DNA from 2 places in the Lacrimispora sphenoides JCM 1415 genome. Region 1 is predicted to be linked to the other one. Evidence: riboswitches for the same ligand, from Rfam matches in the RefSeq annotation. Region 1 holds a riboswitch; the other holds the start of a gene.
What was found. Region 1 has a riboswitch for FMN ahead of BMX69_RS03385 (ECF transporter S component). Riboswitches for the same ligand answer to the same signal wherever they lie in the genome.
Positions count from the first base shown of each region.

Region 1 (4,505 bases):
CCCTGATGTGGTAAAGGATATGGAAAAGGAGCTGGGAGAGGGTAATCAGAAGCCGGAAATTCTTCCAAAGCTTGCTCAGTATGAACTCACCCTGCTGGATTGGGTGGAGGCCCACAAGGGATACCGGAAATATGTAGCCATTGCAGGAAAATGCTGGCCGGCATTCCAGACCCAGTTTGGCTGTGTTCCCTGCTATGTAAACAGCCGTCTGACAGGAATGGGCATCCCGGTTTCCTGTGAAGTGGACATTTACGGAGCTCTCAGTGAATTCATCGGAACTTGCATCAGCATGGACGCCGTAACCCTTCTTGATATTAATAACACGGTTCCTGCCGATATGTATGATGGAGATATTAAGGGTAAGTATGATTATACCCACCAGGATACCTTTATGGGCTTCCATTGCGGAAATACCTGCTCCAGAAAGCTTTCTTCCTGCTCGATGAAATACCAGATGATCATGGCAAGAGCGCTTCCAGAGGAGGTTACTCAGGGAACCCTTGAGGGCGATATCGCTCCTGGTGATATAACATTCTTCCGCCTTCAGAGCACAGCAGACAATTTACTCCGCGCATACGTTGCTCAGGGAGAGGTGCTTCCTGTAGCCACCCGTTCCTTTGGTTCCATCGGAGTTTTCGCCATTCCGGAAATGGGAAGATTTTACCGCCATGTGCTGATCGAAAAGAACTTCCCTCATCATGGAGCGGTTGCTTTCGGACATTATGGCAAGGCTATATTTGAAGTATTTAAGTACCTTGGGGTAGAAGAGATTGGATTTAATCAGCCAAAGGGAATGCTTTATAAATCAGAAAATCCATTTGGTTAAATAGGTTATAGAACTTAGCTGTCACCCAATAAGGAAGTATCAAGGAGCATTCAAATTGGGCAGCCGGCAAGCAGAATATAACAACAAAAGGCGGACCATCGGCGTAAAGCTGATAGTCCGCCTTTTAAGTTGAGAGGAACAGGGCGAAGCCATGACACGTGCAACAGGGGTTCCAAAGGAATGCCCTAAATGATTATACGATTCGCCTGCTCTTTTTTTCGTATATCACAACGGTTACAATTGAAACAAGAACAAGAATGGAATTTGCGGCAATTGTTCCCGCCCAAGTCATAGTCGTGGTACCAAAAATGGGTGATGCTGCATTGAACATGGTGTGGAACAATATACACATAAACACACAGCCTTTTCCTGATATCTTGTAAATTGCCCCGTTGAAGAAACGAAACGCCATGAGTTGGACTGCAAACATCCAAAAGTTAATGAGTCCCTCTCCATGATTCGTCCCCGGAATGAAGAAGAGAGGGATATGCCATAAAGTCCAAATGATTCCAACAAAAACAGCAGATAAAACAAAGCCATATTTTTTGTCAAGCTCAGGCTGCAATATGTACATCCAGCCAGATTCCTCCATGCCACCGATAATAAGGTTACCAGGCAGGGATAGAAAGAACGTATAAAATGGAAGCACCATTTCTACGCGGCCCGAAACTGCAATATGTGTCAAAAAATACAGTGCAAGCCCTGCAACAACGAACAAATAGATAGATATGTTATTTTTGGCGTAAAAAACAGTTTTCAACCATTCCTTAAAATCCGCTATTTTATTATTTCTCTTCAGAACGATATATGAAGCAATAGCGGGTGACAAAATATAGATTGCAAATGGAATATTCATCCCGAATTGCTGTAGCGTGTGGACCCAATTGTGAACGGAATATCCAAATTGCCCAAGAGCAATCAAAGTACCTGACACAAGATAGGCTATGGCAAATGTCAATATCGTAAATTGTACTGTGATTTTTTTGTTTGTCACGATTTCATCACCTCACATTTTGAAGTATACATTAAATTTTTCCCGCCCTTCCCCATTTTGTTTTTCTAACCTCATTATACCACACCTTACCACAAGCTGGAAATTTTCGTTTTTAAAAAAAGTCATTATCTACGCTACCGGCAAGAGCAGCGGTAAATGGGGACAGCAGTTAGATATCCATTACAACTCCATTACAATTAGGTCAGTGTGGTTGAACTACCGGGTATGAATGGAACAAACAGCAAATCGGCATAGTCAAGACTGACTATGCCGTGTGCTTTAAAATACTTTTTTATTGAAGGGGCGCAGGCCTCTTCTGACAAGCTTTGATAGCAGCTATAAGGTTATGCCCGGTAAATCGGGACTCGCTCGCTATGAGCAAGCATCAAAGCGGATTGTGAATATCCGATTGACTAGATAATACCTTTCATAACCAGGACAGCCAGAATACAGGTTACTAAGATGATTCCTGCAGCAAGGGTCATACCAAGATTGAAATTCCGCTTTTTTGGTACATCCGTTGAAGCCGGAATCATGAGATTGGATTTTCTCAACGTGGTGACTAACGGCTTATAGATAAGAAGCGTCAGGGCTGTGTTGATTCCTCCCTTTAAAAGGTTAAAAGGGACAAATGCAGGGAGCAGAAGTTTTACCACGGCTTCCCTTGGATATCCCATATAAATTGGGGTGATAAGGTAGTTCCACAAAACCATGACCAGGGTCATGAGTAAGGTACCTGCCACCATGCCAAGGAATGCACCCAAAAGGGAATGGCGTTTCTTATAGAGGTAAGCCGCCGGACAGACAAATGCCACCGTGGAAAGAACGTTCATGATCAGTCCGATGATTCCGGTGCTGCTGATGGTAAACATCTCAACAAAAGACACAATAACGGAGATCATTGCTGCTGACATTGGCCCGAATAGGAAGCCGCCGGTAAGAATAATAACATCCTTAGGCTCATACTCCAGGAAAGGCAGCATGGGGATCAGAGGGATCCGGATCGCCACAACGGCTACAAAGGCCAGCGCACAAAGCATGGCCATGAGGGTGAGTTTACTTGTTTGCTTTGTCATATTCATGGTAAAGCCTCCTGAAAAATAAGTAACACCTGAAAGTATGCCTTTCAGGTGTTAAAAATAAACAGGTGTATTATCACTATTTAACACATCTTCTTTCATCCAGACTATACTGTCGGTATTGGAATTACACCAATTCTGCGCAATTGCGCTCGCGGACTTTACCGCCGGTCGGGAATTTCACCCTGCCCTGAAGACAACTATATTCAAATGTTCTTGAATTATTATAACATTTTAAAAAATAAATGCAATATTTTGTTGCAATTTTTTTAATGCTTTGCTATAATAGCGGACATGGGGGTATAGCTCAGCTGGGAGAGCGCTTGAATGGCATTCAAGAGGTCATGGGTTCGAATCCCACTATCTCCACTTAAATAATAAGCCGCAGGCATGAATGATATGCTCCCTTTTAGGTAGACAGTTGAAATAATAAAGCTGTTTATCTAGAAGGGAGCATTTTCTATGAACAAATGTGGCTTTAACCGTTATTTTAACCGTAATCTGGTTTTCTAGAAAAAACATAGGCCTCGCCACGACCTAACTGCGCTTTTGGGGAATCCGAATCACAGCATCTACACATACAGAAGTGATTTGCTTGCTGGAGAGTACTATATAAAAAACAACTTGTTAAATAAACGCTATGCGGTGAAGAAGGAGAAAGCAAATGATTTATTATCATGTAGATGTGTTTAGTTCTGAAATTCTGTCAGGGAATGGCTTGACCGTTATATTTCATGAAGAAGATATGAGTGTGCAATTTATGCAGGCAATTGCGCAGGAGTTCAAGCAATTTGAGACTATTTTTCTCAGACAGACCGGAGAGAAGCGTTTTCGCGCTAGAATCTTTACTGTGGAAGAGGAATTGGATTTTGCCGGGCATCCGATTTTAGGAGCCATGGCAGTAATTCACGAGAGACTGTATGCAGAAATACAAAACGCAACCGCAGTTTTTGAGTTAAACAATAAAACCTTGCAAGCGGAATCAGTAAAAATGGAAGGCTATTTTCAAGCTACGATGAATCAGGGGGTACCCGGATTTTTGGGAACTGTTGAGGGTGAATTGGTCAATATGTTTTTGCATGCACTAAATCTTACAACAGACCATCTTCATCCCACGCTTCCAATGGAGGTTGTTTCAACTGGATTACCATATTTGATTGTTCCTCTTGCTTCAGGGTTAGAAAAGGCAAAAATCATTACCAAAGACTTTGAGGAACAATTAGAGAAAATTCAAGCTAAATTTGTTTATTTGTTTAGTGTAGATAGAATGGAAGGTCGTACTTGGGATAACAGAGGATTGATCGAGGATGTAGCAACCGGCAGTGCAGCTGGTCCGACTGGAGCTTATTTCTATAAATGGAATATTTACAATGCTGATGAAGATATATTAATTAATCAAGGTGGTTTTGTAGGAAGACCCAGCAAGATAAAAGTATTTGCGGATCAATCCACAGGACACATTAAGGTGGCCGGAGATGTTAAGATAATTGCGAAAGGACAACTTTTAATTTAAATATACGCTACTACCAAGGTCTCACTAGATTCAAGAAGTATCTTTTTCATACATTCCACACATGTGGAGACGTGTTTTGCCTTGTTTTTATTT
Region 1 is NZ_LT630003.1:765,340-769,844, forward strand. It holds gene BMX69_RS03375 (L-fucose/L-arabinose isomerase family protein) at 1-826, shown strand, start outside; gene BMX69_RS03380 (CPBP family intramembrane glutamic endopeptidase) at 1,020-1,820, opposite strand; gene BMX69_RS03385 (ECF transporter S component) at 2,234-2,902, opposite strand; FMN riboswitch at 2,986-3,101, opposite strand; tRNA gene BMX69_RS03390 (tRNA-Ala) at 3,196-3,268, shown strand; gene BMX69_RS03395 (PhzF family phenazine biosynthesis protein) at 3,564-4,412, shown strand.

Region 2 (4,505 bases), 1.8 Mb from region 1:
TCAAAGGCTCCGGGAACCCATGCGATGTCTATGCTGTCATCACTGACCTCATGGCGCTTTAGTCCATCCAAGGCACCGCTTAGTAACTTTCCAGTTATGAATTCATTGAAACGTGCAGCAACAATGCCGATTTTAATATCCTTTGATACGAGTTTTCCTTCAAATGTTTTCATTGTAAGCTCTCCTTTAAAAATATATTAATAATTCAAAATATGTCCCATCTTTTCCTGCTTGGTTTTTAGATAAAACAGATCATTTGCGTTAGCATCCATCTGGATGGGAATTCTCTCTGTAATCTCTATCCCAAAGCCGGAAAGCTGATAGACTTTGTCCGGGTTGTTTGTGAGCAGACGCAATGTTTTTACCCCAAGGTCACGCAGAATCTGCGCACCGATAAAATATTCCCGCATATCCCCATCAAAACCAAGGGCGAGATTAGCTTCCAGAGTATCCATACCCTTATCCTGAAGGGCATAGGCCCGCAGTTTATTGATCAATCCAATTCCGCGGCCTTCCTGGCGCATATAGAGCAGAATTCCGCGGCCTTCCTTCTCTATTTGTGTCATTGCCGCAGCAAACTGCTGTCCGCAGTCACAGCGCTCAGAGCCGAACGCGTCGCCGGTAAGGCATTCGGAATGAACACGGCATAAAAGATTTTGGCCATCACCGATCTCACCCTTTACTAGCGCCACATGATGCTCACCGTTTAGCTTATTGATGTACCCATAAACCTTGAAATCACCGTATTTTGTGGGAAGATCCGCGCAGGTAGCCTGTTCAACAAGTTTATCTTTTCTTTTACGGTACTCCTGTAAGGCTTTTATGGTAATTATTTTTAGCCCCCACGTTTCTGCCAGTGCTATTAATTCCGGTGTGCGCATCATGGTTCCGTCCTCCCGCATGATCTCGCAGCATATACCGCATTCCTTTAATCCGGCCAGCCGCATGAGATCCACCGTAGCTTCGGTATGTCCGTTACGCTCCAGAACGCCATTTTTTCTTGCAAGAAGAGGGAACATATGACCGGGCCGGCGGAAATCTTCCGGCTTTGCGTTGTCCTCCACGCATTTCATGGCAGTAAGACTGCGTTCTGCTGCTGAAATTCCGGTGGTGGTACCGACATAATCGATGGACACAGTAAAGGCCGTTTCGTGGTTATCATTATTGTCAGAGACCATCTGAGGGAGCTTCAGCTTATTACATAACTCTGCGCTCATTGGCATGCAAATGAGACCTTTGCCATGGATTGCCATAAAATTCACATGGTCCGTGGTAGCAAATTCAGCGGCACAAATAAAATCTCCTTCGTTTTCCCGGTTTTCATCGTCTGTCACCAGAACAATTTTTCCTTGCCGCAGATCCTCCAGTGCTTCTTCTATGGTGTTAAATTGAACCATTTTAATTCCTCCTAAAATCCATATTTTGTAAGAAAGTCGGCGGTGATATTATGTTTGGATTGCTGTATGCCCATCAGCCGTTCCACATATTTACCGATGCAGTCGTTCTCAAGATTGACCCTGTCGCCAACGCGTCTATGTGATAAAGTAGTTATTGATGCAGTATGGGGTATGATAGAAACGCGGAAGAAGTCCCTTCCTACGTTTGCAACGGTAAGACTGATTCCGTCGATCGCTACAGATCCCTTTTCAATGATATACCGCAGAATGCCAGGGGTGGTTTTGATCGTATACCAGACGGCATTATCGTCTTTTTCAATGGCAGAAACCATTCCGGTACCATCAATATGGCCTGAGACAATATGCCCCCCAAATCTTCCGTTAGCCGGCATTGCACGTTCCAGATTGACAGGGCTACCCGTTGGTAAACTTCCGAGAGAGGAGCGGTTAAAGGTTTCGTGCATAACATCGGCAGTAAATCCGCTCTGAGAAAATGTTGTAACCGTGAGACACACGCCGTTGACAGCGATACTGTCCCCAATGCGGACATCCTGCATGATTTTCTTTGCCTGAACAGAGATAGAAGAGGACTCTGCACCTTTGCGGACGGTTTGTATTCTGCCGATTTCTTCTATGATTCCTGTGAACACCTGATTACCTCGCTTTCCAATAAAAGATCCTCCTCCAACCATGAGATGACCGGCTTGCTTAAATGAAACGCATTATCCGGGCTGTCTGCTCCAAGGCCCATTACCGGTGTTTTCCCGCTGCCTCCAAACAGCTTAGGGGCAATGTAGGTCTGTACTTTGTTGACGATTCCGCATTGCAGCGCAGACCAGTTTAATGTACCGCCTCCTTCCAGTAATACACTGTCAATTTTTCTTTCGCCCAGAGCTTTTATAAGGCAGCTTAGATCAATATGCCCTTCCTTTTCAGGAAGTACCAAAATGTTACAGCCTGCTTCCAGATATGGCCGATGTTTGTCATGATCCGTGTCTGCCGTAGCAAGGAGGGTAGCGGTCATGCCTGATGTAGCAACAAGCTTTGCGCTTAGGGGCGTTTTAAGATGGGTGTCACAGATGATGCGGAGCGGGTTTCTGCTGTTTTCCAGCCGGCAGGTCAGCAGCGGATCATCTGCAAGGACGGTGCCAACCCCTGTCATAATGGCAGAATAGCGGTGCCGGTCCTCATGAACACGGTGCCGTGCCGCTTCACCGGTGATCCATTGGGATTTTCCAGTACGTGTCGCAATCTTCCCATCCAGAGTCATGGCGTACTTCATGATCACATAAGGTGTTTTGTTTTGGATGTAGTGAAAGAAGCTTTGGTTTAGTGCATCACATTCATCTTTTAAAATTCCTTTGGTGACTTCGATTCCACTGGAACGCAACAGCTCAATGCCTTTTCCCCCTACCAGCGGGTTCGGGTCACAAGAGCCGGTTACCACACGCCGGATACCACTTTCCAGGATTGCGTCGGTGCAGGGGGGAGTTTTTCCAGTATGGCAGCAAGGCTCCAGTGTCACATACATGGTTGCTCCCGCCGGCGATGTCTCGCAGTTGGCCAGGGCGTTGCGTTCCGCATGAAGGCCCCCGTACTTCTGGTGATATCCCTGACCAATCATCTTACCGTCCTTTACAATCACTGCCCCCACCATGGGATTTGGATTTGTCCAACCACATCCTTTCTTTGCAAGCTGCAAAGCTAATCGCATGTATTCCGTATCAGTCATACAGCACCTCCTAAAAACAAAATGCCTTGAACAAAGTCGTTCAAGGCATATAAAAATCACGTGTACAGAAGGGTATATACTACAATAAAAAACTCTGGAACAAAAAAACTAGTTCCAGAGCAAATTTACATATACACAGAGATACTGTGACTTATCATCTTCTTTTATCCAGACTATACTGTCGGCTTCGGAATTACACCGAATCATGCCTTGCGGCTCGTGGGCTTTACCACCGGTAGGGAATTGAACCCTGCCCTGAAGATATTATTCAATTAAAAATCATTATACTATGTGTTTTTCATTTGTCAACTAGAAATATATCTGCTATTTTGCGTTAAGTGCTTGAATAGGCCAAAAGCAGGCTGCCTTGAGAGCCAAAAGCAGCAGTATGAAACCTATGGTATCAGTTCAAATATTATGTCGTTTAATGCAATATATACAACAATAAATAATAATTAAAACTCATTGACAACAAAATTCACAACTGCTATAATAGGTTTAACGTTAAATCAACAATACATAACATACTGCGATGCAAGTTTAACGTAAAACTACATAAAAGCATATCAAAGGAAGGGGAAGATTTATGAAAAAAATGAAAAGGCTTGTCAGTATGCTTATGTGCTTACTGCTGGTCGCAACAACGTTAGTTGGATGCAAAAAAAACGAAACGTCTGCAGTGGCAGCATCTACAGAGGGAGCAGCAGCGGGGGCGCCTGTTGAGAAATTCCAGATCAAGCTTGGTATCTGGCCTGAAGATACATTAACTGACGATGTTAAGCTTCATGAAGGATATGTAAAAACCTTCAATGCGGCTCACCCTAATGTAGAAGTGATTCCTGCATATTACAAATACGCAACGGATACCTTCGTATCCTTAGCAGAGTCAGGGAATCTGCCCACTATTTTCGATACTTGGTTTACAGAGCCCCAGAAGTTAATTAATGGAGGCTTTGTGGCTGATATTACAGATGAATTAAAAGCCAGGGGCTGGGATGCAGCAATGAATCCTTCTATCCGCGATATGCTTTCCAAAGACGGCAGGATCTATGGACTTCCCCGTGATGGATATGCACTTGGTCTGATGCTTAATGTTGAGCTTTTTGAAGAAGCCGGCTTAGTTGATGCAAACGGATCTCCCCAGTATCCAAAGACTTGGGATGAACTAGCTAAAACAGCTAAGATAATCAAAGATAAGACCGGTCAGGCAGGTTTATGCCTCTTAGCGAAAGATGGCGCAGGCGGGTGGCACTTCAGCAACATTGCCTGGGGATTTGGGGCAACATTTACACTTTTAAAAGACGGAAAATATGCTGCTAATGTAAATAGTCCTGAGGCGATTGCAGCTATGGAATATGTGAAATCGTTAAAATGGG
Region 2 is NZ_LT630003.1:2,609,841-2,614,345, reverse strand. It holds gene ribH (6,7-dimethyl-8-ribityllumazine synthase) at 1-173, opposite strand, end outside; gene BMX69_RS11800 (bifunctional 3,4-dihydroxy-2-butanone-4-phosphate synthase/GTP cyclohydrolase II) at 198-1,397, opposite strand; gene BMX69_RS11795 (riboflavin synthase) at 1,409-2,047, opposite strand; gene ribD (bifunctional diaminohydroxyphosphoribosylaminopyrimidine deaminase/5-amino-6-(5-phosphoribosylamino)uracil reductase RibD) at 2,029-3,129, opposite strand; FMN riboswitch at 3,282-3,396, opposite strand; gene BMX69_RS11785 (ABC transporter substrate-binding protein) at 3,716-4,505, shown strand, end outside.
Region 2: another riboswitch for FMN. It lies ahead of ribD (bifunctional diaminohydroxyphosphoribosylaminopyrimidine deaminase/5-amino-6-(5-phosphoribosylamino)uracil reductase RibD); the one in region 1 lies ahead of BMX69_RS03385 (ECF transporter S component).